One region of the Geothermobacter hydrogeniphilus genome, then DNA from elsewhere that is predicted to be linked to it. Evidence: riboswitches for the same ligand, from Rfam matches in the RefSeq annotation. Region 1 holds a riboswitch; the other holds the start of a gene.
The links. A riboswitch is a leader RNA that binds a small molecule or an ion and turns the genes downstream of it on or off. The one in region 1 is predicted to bind thiamine pyrophosphate.
Positions count from the first base shown of each region.

Region 2: another riboswitch for thiamine pyrophosphate. It lies ahead of thiF (sulfur carrier protein ThiS adenylyltransferase ThiF); the one in region 1 lies ahead of thiD (bifunctional hydroxymethylpyrimidine kinase/phosphomethylpyrimidine kinase).

Region 1 is NZ_NAAD01000003.1:83,271-92,324, forward strand. Features, by position in the region: gene speD (adenosylmethionine decarboxylase) at 299-1,099, shown strand; gene B5V00_RS03835 (ChaN family lipoprotein) at 1,142-2,377, shown strand; gene thiC (phosphomethylpyrimidine synthase ThiC) at 2,588-3,895, opposite strand; gene thiD (bifunctional hydroxymethylpyrimidine kinase/phosphomethylpyrimidine kinase) at 4,090-5,523, opposite strand; TPP riboswitch at 5,581-5,677, opposite strand; gene B5V00_RS03850 (CooT family nickel-binding protein) at 5,698-5,883, opposite strand; gene alr (alanine racemase) at 6,412-7,527, shown strand; gene purH (bifunctional phosphoribosylaminoimidazolecarboxamide formyltransferase/IMP cyclohydrolase) at 7,674-9,054, shown strand, end outside.
Region 2 is NZ_NAAD01000033.1:517-9,570, reverse strand. Features, by position in the region: gene B5V00_RS15910 (AAA family ATPase) at 1-284, opposite strand, end outside; gene B5V00_RS15905 (PilZ domain-containing protein) at 665-1,399, shown strand; gene B5V00_RS15900 (hypothetical protein) at 2,530-2,850, opposite strand; TPP riboswitch at 2,975-3,078, shown strand; gene thiF (sulfur carrier protein ThiS adenylyltransferase ThiF) at 3,127-3,951, shown strand; gene thiS (sulfur carrier protein ThiS) at 3,942-4,142, shown strand; gene B5V00_RS15890 (thiazole synthase) at 4,239-5,018, shown strand; gene thiH (2-iminoacetate synthase ThiH) at 5,162-6,298, shown strand; gene thiE (thiamine phosphate synthase) at 6,306-6,947, shown strand; gene B5V00_RS15875 (SLC13 family permease) at 7,362-9,054, shown strand, end outside.

The DNA of each region.
Region 1 (9,054 bases):
CCGCCAGGACGCCAAGGACGCCAAGAAGGTCAAAACCTGATTTAACGCAGAGGTGGAGAGGGGCAGAGACAGAGAGAAAAGCTTTTTGGATTTTAAACCCTAGAAAAAGTTTTACTCTGCATTCTCTACGGCTCTGCGCCTCTCCGTTAAAAAAGATTTTTTTGGCGCTCCTGGCGTCTTGGCGGCAGGTTTTTCGCTTCGCCGGGCATCACTTTTTTTCGTTTGGTAGCCCTTCCCATTCTGTGCTTTAATTGCCCGTCTTTCGCACCATCATCATCGGCAAAGTGAGACCCCTGCCATGGTCGCTAAACGTATTGTCCGTAACGGGCGCAATCGTCGGCCCCGTCCCAAGCTGAAGCTGCGCGGGTTCAACAACCTGACCAAAACCCTCTCCTTCAATATCTATGATGTCTGCTATGCCAAGCGGCCGCAGGCGCGCAAGGAATATCTGCAGTATATCGACGAGGAGTACAACTCGGATCGGCTGGTGCGGATCCTGACCGAGGTGACCGAGATCATCGGCGCCAATGTCCTCAATATCTCCAGCCAGGATTATGACCCGATGGGGGCCAGTGTCACGGTGCTGATCGCCGAGGAACCGGTTGAACCGAAGAGCGATCAGGTGCTGGCCCATCTCGACAAGAGCCATCTCTGCATTCATACCTATCCGGAAACCGATTCGCGCAGCGGAGTGTCGACCTTTCGGGTCGATGTCGATGTCTCCACCTGCGGCCGGATCAGCCCCTTGAAGGCCCTCAATCACCTGATCGATTCCTTCGAATCGGATATCGTGCTGATGGACTACCGGGTTCGCGGCTTCACCCGCGACATCAAGGGCAAGAAGCACTTCATCGACCACAAGATTCATTCGATCCAGCAGTACATCAAGCGGCGCATCCTGCATCGCTACCACTGTGTCGATATCAACATCTACCAGGAGAACCTGTTTCATACCAAGATGCTGCTCAAGGATTTCAAGCTCGATAATTATCTTTTTGCCCTCAGTTCGGCCGATTTCAGTGACGGGGAACAACAGAAAATCCGTGCTATTCTTGAGCAGGAGATGACCGAAATTTTCTATTCGAAACATATTTTCTGAGTCCATGCTTTTCGGCGTGGCTTTGCTGACAGGAGTCAACCGATGTCATTTCGCCTCCGCATCCTCTGGTTGTTGTTTCCTGCCTTTCTCTGCGGTTGTTCAGGGGTCGCCATGAACAACAAAGCAAATCCTGAAATGCCTTATCCGCCCCCCCGGGCGCCACAGGTCGGTGACGTCCTGCACTTTCCGACAGGCCTCTATGTCAGTCGCGAAGCGATGCTTTCAGCTGTTGCCGATGCCCGAATCGTCTATGTCGGGGAAACCCACGACAACCCGGCTTCCCACCGGCTCGAACGGGACGTGCTGCAGGCCATGGCCGATCGCTGGCCGGGACAGGTCGCTCTCGGCATGGAGATGTTCACTCCCGCCCAGCAGCAGGTGCTGGACGCCTGGGTCGCCGGCGAGTTGACGGAAAAAGAATTTCTCAAGCAGTCGAACTGGTACGGCACCTGGCGGATGGATTTCGGTCTCTACCGCGATCTGCTGCAACTGGCCCGCGAGCGCGGGATTCCGATCCGCGGGTTGAATGCCGAGAAGGATCTGGTGCGGGCGGTCGGTCGCAAGGGGCTCGACGATCTCACCCCCGAGCAGCGTTGCCAGGTTCCCGAGATGGACCTTGAGGACCCCTACCAGAACGAGCTGGTCGAGGCGATCTACGGTGGTCACAGCGCCGGTCATGCCATGCTCGACGGCTTCCGTCGGGTGCAGACCCTGTGGGATGAAACCATGGCGCAGAATGTCGCCGCCTACCTGCAGCAGCCCGGGAACGAGCAGCTGCACATGCTGGTGATCGCCGGCGGCAATCACGTCCGCAACGGTTTCGGCATCCCGCGCCGGGTTTTTCGACGGCTGCCGACCTCCTACGCCTTGGTCGGCTCGAAGGAAATCGTCATTCCCAAGGAGCGTCAGGACCGGCTGATGAATGTCAATATTCCGGCCTTTCCGATGCCGCCCTATGACTATCTGGTCTACACCAGGTACGAAATCAACGATGCCGGCAAGGTCAAGCTCGGCGTCATGCTCGGCGAGGATGACGGCAGGGTGACCGTCGGTGGTGTGGCACCCGAATCCAACGCCGAGCGGGCCGGAATCAGGCAGGGAGACGTGATTCTGAAGATCGGCGATCAGCAGGTTAAAGAGAGCTTCGACCTGGTCTACGTGATCAACCAGCTCAAGCCCGGAGACGAGAAGACCCTGCTGATCGAACGGGACGGCAGGCAGCTGGAGGTGTGGGTAACCTTCGAGAAGAGCAAGCCGATGCACCACGGCAAGAAATAACTCCGGATGCCGGAAGGCAACCGCGAAGACACGAAGAAAAGAAGAAGCCCCCGGAATCCAGATTCCGGGGGCTTCTCATTTACCGGAAGCCTCTTTCGAGGCTGATCAAAAACCTCCAGATGCCAGGCGCCCGCGGCCCAAGGAGCGAGGTGTAGCGGAGCTACTCCGTAGTGACGCGGGCTGTGGGCGACGACGCAGATGGGGGGGGCATCAGCCGAGTTGCGCCGCGTCTTTTTCGGTTCGTTCGTTCATGACCTTATACGCGCAGAATTCACCGCACATGGTGCAGGCGCCATGCTCCTCGTCGACGCCCGATTCGGCGCGCAGGCGGCGGGCCTTGTCCGGATCGAGGGCAAGCTTGAACTGGCCTTCCCAGTCGAGCTGCTTGCGGCATTTCGCCATCGCCAGGTCCTGCTCCCAGGCGCCGGGGATCTTTTTCACCAGGTCGGCGGCGTGGGCGGCGATGCGGGTCGCCATGACCCCCTCGTGGACATCCTCGACCGTCGGCAGGCGCAGGTGCTCGCTGGGGGTGACGTAGCAGAGGAAGTCGGCCCCGGCGGCGGCGGCGACGGTACCGCCGATGGCGCAGGTGATGTGGTCGTAGCCAGGGGCGATGTCGGTCACCAGCGGGCCGAGTACGTAGAAGGGGGCGCCGTGGCAGAGGCGTTTCTGCAGCTGGATGTTGGCCTCGATCTGGTTCAGTGGCACATGCCCCGGGCCCTCGATCATCACCTGCACGCCGGCGTCCCAGGCGCGCTGGGTCAGCTCGCCGAGCAGGATCAACTCGTGGATCTGCGCCCGGTCGGTGGCGTCGGCGACACAGCCGGGACGGAAGCCGTCACCGAGAGAAAGGGTGGCGTCGTAGGGGCGGACGATCTCCAGCAGTCGGTCAAACTGCTCGAACAGCGGGTTCTCGGCGTCGTTGTGCGCCATCCACTCGACGGTGAAGGAGCCGCCGCGGGAGACCACGTCCATGATCCGTCCTTCGTTGCGCATCCGCTCGACGGTGCCGCGGGTGACGCCGCAGTGGACGGTGATGAAGTCGACGCCGTCGTCAAGGTGTTTGACGATGCCGTCGAAGATCTCGTCGGCGGTCATCTCGACCATCGCCTTGTTCTTGCGGGTCACGGTGTCGACTGCCGCCTGGTAGAGCGGCACCGAGCCGATGCAGGCGTCGGTCTGGCTGATGATGGCGGCGCGGATCTCGTCGATCGGCCCGCCGGTGGAGAGGTCCATGATGGCGTCGGCGCCGGCGGCCACCGCCACCTTGGCCTTCTCCAGCTCCTTGTCGATGGAGACGTCGTCTTTGCTGGTGCCGATGTTGGCGTTGACCTTGGTCTTCAGGCCGAGGCCGACCGCCAGCGGCGGCGCGTTGGAGTGTTTGACGTTGTGGCAGATGATCGCCGTGCCGGCGGCGATCCGTTCGCGCAGCAGTTCGGCGTCAATCTGTTCGGCGGCCGCGGCGGCCTTCATCTCTTCTGTAATCAGGCCCTGGCGGGCGGCTTCGAGCTGAGTCATGAGCGGGTTCCTTTTTTGTCCTGCCGGGTCGAGGAATCTTTATGATGCCAAGACGCCAGGCAAACCGTTGTAACAGGAGACGCAGAGGGGGAGAGACGCTGAGCCAGGAATTCGTTCAGGTTTAAAAAACAAAATGCTTTCTCTCTGTCTCTGCACCTCTCCGTCTCTGCGTTAAAAAAGATTTTCGGGCCGGATCAATGTGTTTCGCTTCCTGCCTGTTCACTGATCGCCCGCGCCCCCTGCCAGTGATTGACCGGGCCGTGGCCGTGGCCGAGGTCGGGAGCGGCGGCGATGGCGGCGTTGATGAACCGTTTGGCGGTCTTGACCGCGACCGGCAGTGGTTGCCCCTGGGCGAGCAGCGTGGCGATGGCCGACGAATAGCTGCAGCCGGTGCCGTGGGTATTGGTGGTGGCGATGCGTTCGGAGGCAAAACGGTGCAGTTTGTCGCCGGCCAGCAACAGGTCGACCGCCGCGCCCTTGAGGTGCCCCCCCTTGAGCAGCACGTTGCGGGCGCCCATTGCCTGCAGCTTGCGGGCGGCACGTTCCATCTCCGACTCGGTTTCGATGGCGATTCCCGACAGCGCCTCGGCTTCCGGCAGGTTCGGGGTGAGCAGGTAGGTGAATGGAAGCAGTTCGGTGATCAGGACTTCGACCGCCTGCTGCTGCAGCAGCGGCGCGCCCCCCTTGGCAATCATCACCGGATCAACGACCGCCGGCAGTCCGTGACGATCGATGGCAGATGCGACCGCGCTGACGATATCGGCGGAGAAGAGCATCCCGGTCTTGAGGATGTCGCAGCCGAGGTCACTGAGGACTGTTTCCAGTTGTTCGGCGACGAAATCGGCCGGGCAGGGATGGATGCCGGTTACGCCGAGCGTGTTCTGGGCGGTCAGCGCGGTGACGGCACTCATGCCGTAGCCACCGAGCAGGGTGATGGTCTTGAGGTCCGCCTGAATACCGGCGCCGCCGCCGGAATCGGACCCGGCCACAGTTAGCACCCGTCCGCGGGGAGGTTGCAGACCACGGTTGAAGAGCAGTGAGAATTCGCGTGCCGCGATGCGTGGATCACTGTCTTCGCGGAGTGCCGAGATCACCGCCAGGGCGTCGGCGCCGGCCTCCAGGACCGCCGGCGCCAGATCGCGGCGGATGCCGCCGATGGCGACCAGCGGCAGCTTGACCGCTCGCCGCACTTTCTCCAGCGTCCTCAGCCCGACCTGGACCGCGTCCTGCTTGGTGGTGGTCGGGTAAATGCTGCCGACCGCGATGTAGTCGGCGCCATCCGTTTCGGCCTGCAGGGCCTGCTCCACGGTGCGGGTCGACACCCCGATCAGCCGTTCCGGTCCGAGCAACTGCCGCGCGGTGGAAACCGGGGTATCATTCTGGCCGAGATGGACGCCGTCGGCTTCGACGTCTGCCGCCAGTTCCGGATTGTCGTTGATCAGCAGTTTCGCCCCGAATTCGCGACAGAGTTCGAGCAGCCCGCGGGCATCTTCACGCTGGTCGCCTGTGGAGCGGGTTTTGCTGCGGTACTGGATGACACGGGCGCCTCCCTGCAGCACGGCGCGGGTGGTTTCCAGGTAGCGGCCTTCGGGGTCGGCGTCGGTGATGTAGTAGAGACCGTTGATCATTTATGTCAGTCCATAAAAAAACAGCACCGCGGGCAGATTCGGCCGCGGTGCTGGATCGAGTGGTTACGGCCGCTTCCCTACGCCGGTATAACCCGGATCAGGTTCAAAGGGTCGTCCTTGCGGACTCTCAGTGACTACTCCCCTAGCGGTGTCTATTCGAATTGTTCCTGTTGGTCAGGCCAGGACGATGCGGTTGTTGAGCAGGTCAATCTCTTCAATTCTGCCGGCGATCTCCTCGATCTTGCCGAAAACGTCGACCAGTTTCACTTTGCCGTCAAGAGGGAGCAGCGATGCCACGTTGTCCAGGGTGCGTTCCTTGTCGCCCTGCACCAGCAGGAGCGGACCGTTGTCGAGACACATGATGAGATACCTCCTACCTGGATCCGTGGGTTTGTGCCGGATGAAGAGTGTAAGTGCTTGGCCTGGATGCGATTTTCAAAAATCTAAGGCGCACCCACAGGTTCGCCGGTGATTTTTGGGAAGCGCATCCAGGTCAATGGCTTGCGCTATTCGCCGGTGACAAGCTCACGGATTCAGGTCCTAGTTTCAAGCCTGCAGACTAGCGAATGCCTTCCCCCGCTGTCAATCATCAATTGTTGACTCGGGCGGGAAACATTCACCGGCCGAGCTTTACACGCCTCGGCCGGCATGCTACAAAATTTCTTTTGTCTGTTTCCCGAATCAGTGTTGATGGCGTCGCAAAAACTCACTAGCAGCTGCGTTGCTGCGTTTGTCTCGCTGTTTCAACGTACGTAAGTACGCCTCATTGCTTGACAATCGCGCGCCTTGCTGCTGGCGCTTTTTGCTTAGCCAACACTGATGCTTTTTTGCGAAAGCATCAGTGTTGAGTTCGCTGCTTCAGGTTCTGCCCCCTGATGGAGTACTGCCATGGATTCTCTGCCCGCGACCCGTATCGAAATTGACCTTGACGCCCTGCGGCATAATTTTCGTCTGGCAGGTGAGTATGCTGCCGGTCGCGACCTGCTTGCCGTGGTCAAGGCGGATGCCTATGGACATGGAGCAGTGCGGGCCGCGCAAACCCTGGCCGGGGAAGGGGCCGAGCTTTTCGGCGTCGCCCACCTTGGGGAAGCGGCTCCGTTGCGTCAGGCCGGTATCGACCGGCCGATCCTGCTCTTCTGCGGCGTGCGTCCGGGAGAGGAAGACCAGGTTCTGAAGTTGCGATTGACGCCGATGTTGTTCGACCTCGGGTTGGCGGAACGTCTTGACGGACTGGCGGCCAATGCCGGGATCCGACAGCCGGTTCACCTGAAGATCGATACCGGCATGGGACGGGTCGGCTTTCGCCCGGAGGAACTGCCGGAGGTGCTGGAACGCCTGCGGCAGTTGTCTCACCTTGAACTGGAAGGCGTGGTATCCCACCTGGCCCTGGCCGACGAACGGGACAACCCCTTCAGTGAGGAACAGTATGCCTGTTTCCGTGCCTGCCTGCGGCAGGTGCGGGAGGCGGGATTTTCTCCCCGGTGGGTTCATCTCAGCAACAGCGCGGCGCTCTACAGTCGTGATTTCCCCGAATGCAACCTGTCGCGCCCCGGGATCAGCCTCTACGGCGGATTGCCAGGACCCGGTTTCGCTGATCTTGACCTGCGCCCGGTGATGCATGTCCGCAGTTCCATCGCCCAGCTCAAACAGGTTCCCGCCGGGACCGGGGTCTCCTATGGCCATCGTTTCACGACCGGGCGCCCGACCCGGCTGGCGGCGGTTCCGGTCGGTTATGCCGACGGCTATTCGCGTCGCTTCAGCAATTGCGGAGAGGTCCTGATTCGGGGCTGCCGGATGCCGGTGGTCGGAACCGTGTGCATGAACTGGACCCTGGTCGACGTAACCGACCTGCCCGAGGTCGCCGTCGGCGACCGGGTGACATTTCTCGGCCGGGACGGCGACGCCCTGTTGCGCGGCAGTGATCTGGCGGCGAAGATCGGCACCATCGACTATGAACTCTACTGCTCCCTGGGTTCGCATAACGAGCGGGTCTACGAAGGTTGAAAACGGTTGCCAGGGCGGTCGCGTCCGTGGTAGAAAGCCCTGTTCAGGCCGCGCCTGAAGACCGCTGCATCCGATCACACCGAAAACCGCCAGGAGTTGACGGTTTTTTCTGTTTTTTGCACCTACAGCTTTCCCGAGGTTGAAAAATGGCTACCATTAAACGCGCTCTCATCAGTCTTTCCGACAAGACCGGCATCGTCGAATTCGCCACCGAGCTGGCGGGCTACGGGGTCGAAATTCTCTCTACCGGAGGCACTGCCAGACTGCTGCGGGACTCCGGTCTGGCGGTCAAGGATGTATCCGAATTCACCGGATTTCCGGAGATGCTTGACGGCCGGGTCAAGACCCTGCACCCCAAGATTCACGGTGGTCTGCTCGGGTTGCGCGACAATGAAGAGCATGTCGCGACCATGGCTGAGCATGGCATCGAGCCGATCGACATGGTGGTGGTCAACCTCTATCCCTTCGAGGCGACGGTCGCCAACCCCGACTGCTCCCTGGAGGATGCCATCGAGAATATCGACATCGGCGGTCCGACCATGCTGCGCAGCGCGGCCAAGAATAATCGTTCGGTGACGGTGGTGGTCGACCCGGGCGATTATCCGAAAGTGCTGGCCGAGATGAAGGCGTCGGGCGGCGCGGTTTCCCCGGCAACCAACTTCGGTCTCGCGGTCAAGGTCTACCAGCACACTGCCGCCTACGACGGCGCGATTTCCAACTGGCTCGGATGTCGGCTGGATGAACAGTCTGCCGCCTTTCCGCCGGCCCTGAGCCTGCAGTTTCACAAGGCCCAGGAGATGCGTTACGGTGAAAATCCCCATCAGCAAGCGGCCTTCTACGTCGAAAAGAATGTTACCGAAGCCTCGATCAGCACCGCCCGCCAGTTGCAGGGCAAGGCGCTGTCCTACAATAATATCGGCGATACCGATGCCGCCCTCGAATGCGTCAAACAGTTCAATGAAGCGCCCGCCTGCGTCATCGTCAAACACGCCAACCCCTGCGGGGTGGCTGTCGGCGAGACCCTGCTCGATGCCTATCGGCGCGCCTTCTCGACCGATCCGGAATCGGCCTTCGGCGGTATCATCGCCTTCAACCGGGAGCTTGATGGTGAGACCGCGGCGGCCATCTGCGAGAAACAGTTTGTCGAGGTGATCATCGCTCCCAAGGTCAGCGAGGCTGCGGTGGAGGCCGTTGCCGCCAAGAAGAACGTGCGTCTGCTCGAATGCGGCCAGTGGCCGGAACAGCCGGCGGCGCGGTTCGATTTCAAACGGGTCAACGGTGGACTGCTGGTCCAGGAACTTGACCTGGCCCTGACCGGAGAGCTGCAGGTGGTGACCCGCCGTCAGCCGACCGAGGAGGAGATGCGGAACCTGCTCTTCACCTGGAAGGTCGCCAAGTTCGTCAAGAGCAACGCCATTGTTTATGGTAGGGACGGCATGACCATCGGTGTCGGCGCCGGGCAGATGAGCCGGGTCAACTCGGCCCGCATCGCCGCCATCAAGGCTGAACATGCCGGGCTCGATGTCA
Region 2 (9,054 bases), on a different contig from region 1:
TGATGCTTGCCGAGCATCTCCTGGCCGGAGATATAGACAAAGGAGACCCCCGCCTCTTTCGCGCAGGCTTCGGCGAGCATGGTGATACCGGTGCCCAGCGGTCCCCACATCATCACCCCGGCCGGCAGACCGAGATTGTGCCGGACGATCAGCTCCGGTTTCTGGATCGGCAGGCAGACCATTTCACGCAGGGTCTGCTTGACGTCATCATAACCACCGATATCGTCCCAGCAGAGTTCGGGATCACGGGTCTCGTAAAAAATATTCTGCAGTTTGCGGTGCATGGAAGAGTCGTCCTCTTAAACGGGAATGTCCGGAGCTATCTGAAAAGCCCTTTGAATCAGCAACAACCATGCCACAAAAAAAGCGCGACGGACCGAATACCGGCGGGCGAAAAGACGGAACCGGGGTGCGTCCTTTCACGCCGCGGCGGGCATTCCGTCTGCCGGCTGCGGCCCGCGACAGCTCACGCCACCCACTCCGACAAAAAGATTAACCATGTCTTATAGGACAGTTAGCGCCATCATGCCCAACGGATCAACCTGACGCCACCGTCTCGGTCAGAATTGGAAAATGATTTGCACCAGCAGGTCAGGCGGGGCGGCGAAGATCTGTGTCGACCGCCTTGAGCACGCCGATCTCTCGGGAGGGGGGAGATATGCCCATGCCGCAGCCTGCTATCGGACTACTCAAAAAAAACGACGAAGACCATCAACTGGAACGGATCCTGCGCCGACTCGGTTACCGGGTCTTCGCCTACACCCGCTGTCACCTGATGTTTTCATCCCTGGCCGGCCACGGTGCGAACCTGGCCCTGATTGACCGGCCACTGGGCGAAAAAGAAATCTCGCTGATCAAAAAATACCGAAGTCGAGAGACGAAAAACGCCGCCACGATCCTCTGCTGCGGAGAAGGCCAATCCCCCCGGACACCGCCGGGCTGCAGCCAGCTGGTCGATCCCCTGGACATTCCCGCCCTGCATCGGGCCCTGCAACAGCACATGACGCAGTATGACCGCAAGAAGCTGCGCGCGTCGATCCGGCTTCCGGCCCTGGTCTGCGACCGGGGAGAACATCTTCTCGGCGAGGTCAATGTTCTGGGAACGGGAGGCGCGCAACTGCAATCATCGACCAGGCCGCTGCGCACGGGACAGAACCTCGAGGTCGTGATCCCGCTGCTGGGACAGAAGAAGGAGCTGGAAATCCCCTGCCAGGTGGTCTACGCCCAAGAACCCGTCGCGGAAAACAACTTTCATTACCAGGCGGGCATCCAGTTCCTCACCCACGACGACGAGCTTGTCCGGGACCTGGAACATTATCTCAGCTGCCACCTGCTGACGGCCCCGGATGACAACGGCTACCATTACCGCCCCGCAGCCGCCCCGTCACATATCATCTGAAGCGCCACACACAACCACTTGATGCACGCGGACAACGCCGCAGGTGCGTGCGTATCGACCGACCCACCACCGTTGAAGGCGGTGAGCAACGCCGCAGATGCGTGCGTATCCGCCGTCCCCCCACCACCCTCGCAGTAAAGGCGGGGGCGCCCGCCAGCGCCTTACTTTTCTTGCTTGCCCAAGAAAAGTAAGCAAAAGAAGGGCATCCGACGAAGCCACCCTGCGGGTTCCTTCACTCCGGAGCCGCCCGGCGGGAGCCATGAAAACTCGGCTACGCCTCAGACATTCATGGCTCTGTTTCCGCCGGCCGTCCCCTCCGTTCAGTGGCTTCCACGGGGGAGGGGAACGGCAAGATCGCAAAAAAGCCAGCACCGACGCTTCGAGGCGGTGGAGACGTGCGTAGATGCTAGGCGTCTCGCAACTGAAGGAGTGAGGTGTAGCGGCAGCTACATCAGGAGCGAAGAGTGAGCATAACGCAGCAGGCGGATGCTTATCGGCCGCCCTCGCAGAAAAACCGCGGGGTCGCGGCCCCGCTCGCCGCCTTCCTCTTTTGCTGGCCCAAAAGAGGAAGCAGAAAAGGGCCATCGCCTGCGGCGGGCATGGACACTGCCCCTTGCAACCATGCTGACAACGGAACCCGCAGCGCTCGCGTAGCACCGCCCGGCAGTGGTGGTGCGTGAAGCGGTCTACGCAGGGAGGAAGACAAACGGGCTACACAGAGGAAGCATTTAAACCAACAGACACAATTTCATAGCCGTTTCTCTTCAACACCACTGCTTCAAGGTGGTCGAAACGTGCCTGCATGCAAGGCGCGCGAAGTCTGAAACCGCAGGCGTAGCGGAAGCTACGTCGAGGATTGAAGGCTGAGTGCAACGCCGCAGGCGGGTGCGTATCGGCCGCCCTCGCAACATGAGGCGTAGCGGCAGCTACGTCGGAATGACGAAGCGCGGGAGCAACGCAGCAGATGCGTGCGTATCCGCCGCCCTCACACTACCGTTGAAGGTGGTCGAGATTCGTGCAGCTGCAAGGCGCCTCGCAACTGAGGGAGTGAGGCGTAGCCTCTGGCTACGTCGCAGCGACTGAAGGCGCGAGCAACGCAGCAGATGCGTGCGTCTCCGCCGCCCTCGCAGCTAAAGATCGTTGAGCAGGCGATAGATCGTCTGCTGCAACCCCCAGAGCCTTGCCGACCAGTCGCCGCGATCCTCCTCTTCCAGCCACAGGCGGGCCCGGTCGATATCATTGTGGGCCCGCAGCAGCACCGGCGTCAATTCACGTTCAAGACGCATCTGGGGAATCTCACCGACCCCTTCACGCAACTCTTCCAGCGCGGCAACCGCCTTGGCGAGCTGGCGGACACAGCGATCCCCCTCCTCGGCGGCCTCCTGCTTCAGCCGGGCATTCAGGTCTGCGGCCTCGGCCGCCAGGTCACGATAACGGGTGGAAATACTCATGGTCAAACTCCGGGATGGGGTCACTTGAAAAGGGCTCAATGGTAAGCAAAAGATCCCCTGCGGGCAAGGGGAAAAGAGGGGAAAAGAGTTGACGGCATCGGCCACCGCTTGTTACTTTGACGGTTCAATGCCCTAGGGGAGTCACCGACTGAGAGTTCCGCCACGGCGGGATGACCCTTTGAACCTGATCCGGATGATGCCGGCGGAGGGAAGCGGCAACCGACAACAGTCCCACCTGTTTGCGGCCGCTTCTTTTCAAGGCGGCTGTTTTCTTTTATGCGTATCTATCTCAACGAACAGGCACTCGACATCAAGGACGGAGAAACCCTTTTCTCCCTGCGCGACCGCAGCAAGCCGGACGCCGACATCCTGATCCGCAACGGTTTCCCCTGCGACCGGGACGAGCCGCTGCAGCCGGACGACCGGGTGGTGCTGATCCGCCGCGGAGAAACTCCCTCGGCCGATGAACTTGAAGCCCTGCTGATGGCCCGCCACACCCCCGGCGTGCATGCCCGCATCAAGCAGTCCTGCGTCGGCATCGCCGGTGTCGGCGGGCTCGGCTCAGCCGTTGCCATCGCCCTGGCGCGGGTCGGTGTCGGCCGCCTGATCCTGGCCGATTTTGATATCGTCGAGCCGAGCAATCTCAACCGGCAACAGTATTTCGTCGATCAGCTCGGCTTTCCCAAGGTCACGGCCCTGGCGGAAAACCTGCGCCGCATCAACCCCTATGTCGAAATCGAAGCTCGCCATATCCGCCTGACCGCCGACAACACCGCGACGATCTTCGCGGATGTCCAGGTGCTGGTCGAAGCCTTCGACCGGCCCGACCAGAAGGCGATGCTGCTGGAAAGTTTCCGGCTGCATTGTCCCGGGAGACCGGTGGTCGCCGCCTCCGGGCTGGCCGGCTTCGGACCGGCCAACACGGTCCTGACCCGCCGCGCCGGTCGCGACTTCTACCTGGTCGGCGACGGCGACAGCGCCGCTGGCCCCGGCGAAGGGCTGATGGCACCGAGGGTCGGGGTCGCCGCCCATCACCAGGCCAACGCCGTACTGCGACTGCTGCTCGGAGAAGACCCTACAGGAGTGACGTCATGCAATTGATCATCAACGGAGAACCACGGCAGGTCGATGAAGGACTGACCATCGCCGGGCTGCTGGGCCTGATGCAGCTCGACACCGCCCGCGTTGCCGTCGAACGCAACCGCGACGTGGTCCCGCGCGAGCAGTTCAGCAGCATCGAACTGCTGGAAGAGGACTGCCTGGAGATCGTCCAGTTCGTCGGCGGCGGCTGACGGACAAGACCATGCTCTTCGCAAACTCGCCCTTTGGACCTTGATTGTCCGACAGCGTCCCGAACCACTTGCCTTTCATTTGACAAGGAATCACCCATGTCCGATCAATTCACCATCGCCGATCGCTCTTTCAACTCCCGACTGCTGGTCGGCACCGGAAAATTCAGTTCCAACCAGGCGATGGTCGCCGCCATGGAGGGTGCCGGCGCCGAGATCGTCACTGTCGCCCTGCGCCGGGTTGATGTCGAGAACCCCCAGGATGACATGCTCAGCCATATCGACCGGCAGCGCTACCTGCTGCTGCCGAACACCAGCGGCGCCCGCGACGCCGAGGAGGCGGTCCGCCTCGCCCGCCTCGCCCGCGCCGCCGGCTGCGACCCCTGGGTCAAGCTGGAAGTCACCCCCGACCCCTACTACCTGCTGCCCGATCCGATTGAAACCCTCAAGGCGGCGGAGATCCTGGTCAGGGACGGCTTCACGGTTCTGCCCTACATCAACGCCGACCCGGTGCTGGCCAAGCATCTGCAGGAAGCCGGCACCGCCACGGTGATGCCGCTCGGCGCGCCGATCGGCACCAACAAGGGGGTCCGCACCCGCGACCAGATCCGCATCATCATCGAGCAGGCGATCGTCCCGGTGGTGGTCGATGCCGGGCTCGGCGCCCCGAGTCACGCCGCCGAGGCGATGGAACTGGGCGCCGACGCGGTGCTGGTGAATACCGCCCTGGCGGTCGCCCGTGACCCCGGCGCCATGGGAGCGGCGTTCAAAAAGGCCGTCGAAGCCGGCCGCGGGGGCTACCTCGCCGGGCTTGGCGAGGAACGTGTCCAGGCCGAAGCGAGCAGCCCGTTGACCGGATTTCTGCGGAACGGAAACTGATAAGCCATACCGCCGCCAGGACGCCAAGAGCGCCAAGAATTCCACCCCCCGAAAACGACGGTTCAATGTCCATGATGTTCTCGGCGGTTTGAACACGCACGAGCTGGGACACGAACTACCGGGATGGACCGCAAGGAACATATATGAGTTTTCTCAACATTATCCAGCAATACACCCCGGCACGGGTCGAGGAGGCGATCGCCGCCATGACCGCCGCCGACGTCGAACGCGCCCTGGCAGCCGAACATCTGAGCGAGACCGATTTCATGGCGCTGCTCTCGGAAGCCGCGGAAGATTACCTGGAACCGCTGGCGCAGAAAGCCCACCGCATCACCCGGCGCCGGTTCGGCAACACCATCCTGCTCTACGCGCCGCTCTACCTGTCCAACGAATGTCACAACGGCTGCCGTTACTGCGGCTTTTCCGCAGGCAACAAGCTGCCGCGCCGCACCCTGAACGCGGACGAAATCGAGGCCGACGCCCGGGTGCTGGCGAAACAGGGATTCCGCCACGTGCTGCTGCTCACCGGTGAGGCGCCGAAGGTCGCCGGGGTCGACTACCTGGTGGCGGCGGTGGAACGCGTCCGTCCGCTCTTTTCATCGATCGGCATCGAAGTCTTCCCGATGGAGAAAGATGAGTACGCGCGCCTGGTCGCCGCCGGCGTCGACACCCTGACTGTCTACCAGGAGACCTACAACCCCGAACTCTACGAGCAGCTGCATCCGTTCGGCAGAAAGCGGGATTACGCCTGGCGCCTGGCCACACCGGAACGGGGCGGCGCCGCCGGCCTGCGGCGGATCGGCATCGGCGCCCTGCTCGGCCTCGGACCGTTCCGCAGCGAAGCCTTCTTCACCGGTCTGCACGGCCGCTACCTGGCCCGCCACTTCTGGCGCAGCCAGTTGTCGGTGTCCTTCCCGCGCATGCGTCCGGCCGACGGCGGTTTCCAGCCGCCGGTGACGGTCTCCGACCGCCACTTCGTGCAACTCATCTGCGCCATGCGCCTGCTGCTGAACGATGCCGGTCTGATCCTCTCGACCCGGGAAAGCGCCGAACTTCGCGACCACCTGCTGCCGCTCGGCATCACCCAGATGAGCGCCGGCAGCTGTACCGCACCCGGCGGCTACAGCGGCGCAGAGCGGGCAACCGAACAATTCGCCATCGACGACGAACGGACTCCGGCCGAGTTCGCGGCGATGCTCAGGGAGAAGGGTTATGACCCGGTCTGGAAAGACTGGGACGGCCTCTTCCTGCGGCCCGACGCGCACGCCGCAAACCACTGAGCAGACGATGGAGCCCCCGCCCCTCTACCTGATCACTGACCGCCGGGCGGTCGCCGACGGCAACCTGCTGCACTCCGTCGCCGAAGCCCTTGACGGCGGGGCGCGACTCGTCCAGTTGCGCGAAAAGGATCTGCCGGCGGCGCAACTGCTGCCGCTGGCGGAAAAGCTACGGCGGCTCACCGCCGACTATCAGGCCCGTCTGCTGATCAACGATCGCGTTGATGTCGCCCTGGCCTGCGAGGCTGACGGCGTCCACCTCGGCGGGCACTCACTGCCGGTCGCCGTCGCCCGCGACCTGCTCGGTGCCGAGCGGCTGATCGGCGTCTCCACCCACAGCCTCGCTGAACTTCACGCCGCCGAAGCCGCGGGGGCCGATTTCGTCACCTTCGGCCCGGTTTTCGCCACGCCCTCGAAACTCCCCTACGGCACCCCGGTCGGACTCGCCGCCCTGGCCGAAGCCTGCCACGCCGGCCGGCTGCCGGTCTACGCCCTCGGCGGCATCGACCGGAACAACCTGGCCGCGGTCAGAAACTGCGCCGCCGCCGGGTTCGCCTGCATTCGCGCCATTCTCGCGGCGAAGGAACCGGAACCGGCCACCCGTGAACTTCTCATCTCCTGGAACAGGGATGGCGGTAACATTTCCCTGTAAAAAATTCATGGGAACTGCGGATCGACCGTCCCCAACACCACCGTTCCGAGGCGGTTGAGATGTGTGCAGATGCAAGGCGTCTCACGTGCCGAGGAATGAGGCGTAGCGGCAGCTACGTCGGAATGAAGAGGTACGGGAGCAACGCAGCAGATGCGCGCGTATCGGCCGCCCCCAGCACCACCACTCCTTGAGTCGGGCTTAGAACCGGATACACTTATCCCTGAATCAGTGAACTCCTTGTCGGCGGATAGCACAGGTCATTGATCCGCTTGAGCTTCCCAAAAATCACCAGCGAACCTATGGGTGCGCTTCAGATTTTTGGAAACCTCATTCGGACCAAGCACTTGCACTCTCCATCCGACAGAAACTCACTGATTCAGGTATCCCCAAATCCTTCATAGTCCCGGAGACTCCATGAGCATCGCCCTGGTCCTGATCATCCTGCTGACCGCCATCATCCTCTACGCCACCGAGTGGATCCGCATGGATCTCGTCAGCCTGATGGTGCTGCTCGCGGTCGGCATTACCGGCCTAGTGACCCCGCAGGAAGCGTTTTCCGGATTTTCCAACCCGGCGGTGATCACCGTCGCGGCGATGTTCGTCCTCTCGGCCGGGTTGACGCACACCGGCGCCCTCGGTCCTGTCGGCGAACGCCTGTTGCAGATCTCCGGCAACTCAGAAGTCCGTATGATCGCCGCGATCATGTTCGCCAGCGCGCTCTTCTCGGCCTTTATCAACAATATCGGCGCCACCGCCATGCTCATGCCGCTGGTCACCGCCGTCGCCCAGAAGAGCCGGCTGAGCCCCTCGAAGCTGCTCATCCCGCTCGCCTTCGGTTCGCTGCTCGGCGGCGTCTGCACCATGATCGGCACGCCACCCAACATCCTGGTCAACGAACTGCTCAAGCAGCACACCGGCCAGGAGTTCAGCATGTTCTCCTTTTCCCCGGTCGGCCTGGTGCTGCTGGCCTGCGGCATTCTCTTCATGCTGCTTATCGGCCGCCACCTGCTGCCGGAACGCAAAGCCGGTTCCCTCACCGAGGCCTACCAGGTCAAGGAATACATCAGCGAAGTTGAACTCCTGGAAAATTCCCCGCTGATCGGCAAAACCATTTCCGGATGCGGGCTGGAACGTGATTTCGGTCTGCAGATCCGGGCCCTGCTGCGCGGCAAGGAAAAGTTCCCGTTTCCTCACAGAAACCGCAAACTGCAAAGCGGGGATATCCTTTTCCTGGAGGGGGATCCGTCCGGCATTCTCAAGGTGCGGGAAAAAAAAGGACTGCAACTGGTCCAGGAAGCGGAACACCCCATTCCGATCGAAGCAAGCAAGGAAGAGATTGTCGTTGTCGAGGCCGCTTTGACCCCGACGTCGGAGATGGTCGGCAAAACCCTGCGTGACGTCCGCTTTGCCGACACCCATGGACTGACGGTACTCGGCATCTGGCGCAAGGGCGCGCCGGTGGTGAAGAAGGTCGATCACGTAGTGCTGCGCTTCGGTGACGTACTGCTGCTGCAGGGAACCAGGCAGCGGGCCATCCATCTCGGCCATGACCATGGCTTTCTGCTGCTCGGCAACGTCGACCGGGTTCCCTTCCGGCCGCGCCGCGGTCCGGCGGCCATCCTGATCCTGCTGGGCGTCGTCGTCCTGGCGACGTCCAGCCTGATGCCGATCATGCTGGCAGCCACCCTCGGGGCGCTGGCGATGGTTCTGATCCGCTGCCTGACGATCAAGGAGGCCTACGAAGCCATCGACTGGTCGATCATCATCCTGATTGCCGGCACCCTGCCCCTGGGAATCGCCATGGAACGTAGCGGCACGGCACGCCTGCTGGCTGATTTCATGCTCAACCTGCTCGGCCCGCTCGGCCCCTGGGCGGTTCTTTCCGGGCTGTTTCTGGCCACCTTCCTGCTCACCGCGGTGATGAGCAACGCCGCCACCGCGGTACTGATCGCGCCGATTGCCTTCGAAGCCGCCATCGACCTCGGCGTCAACCCGCAACCGTTCTACATGACCGTCGCGGTGGCCGCTTCGGCCAGTTTCCTGACTCCGGTCAGCCACCAGTCCAACGCCCTAGTGATGGGTCCGGGCGGCTACCGTTTCGTCGACT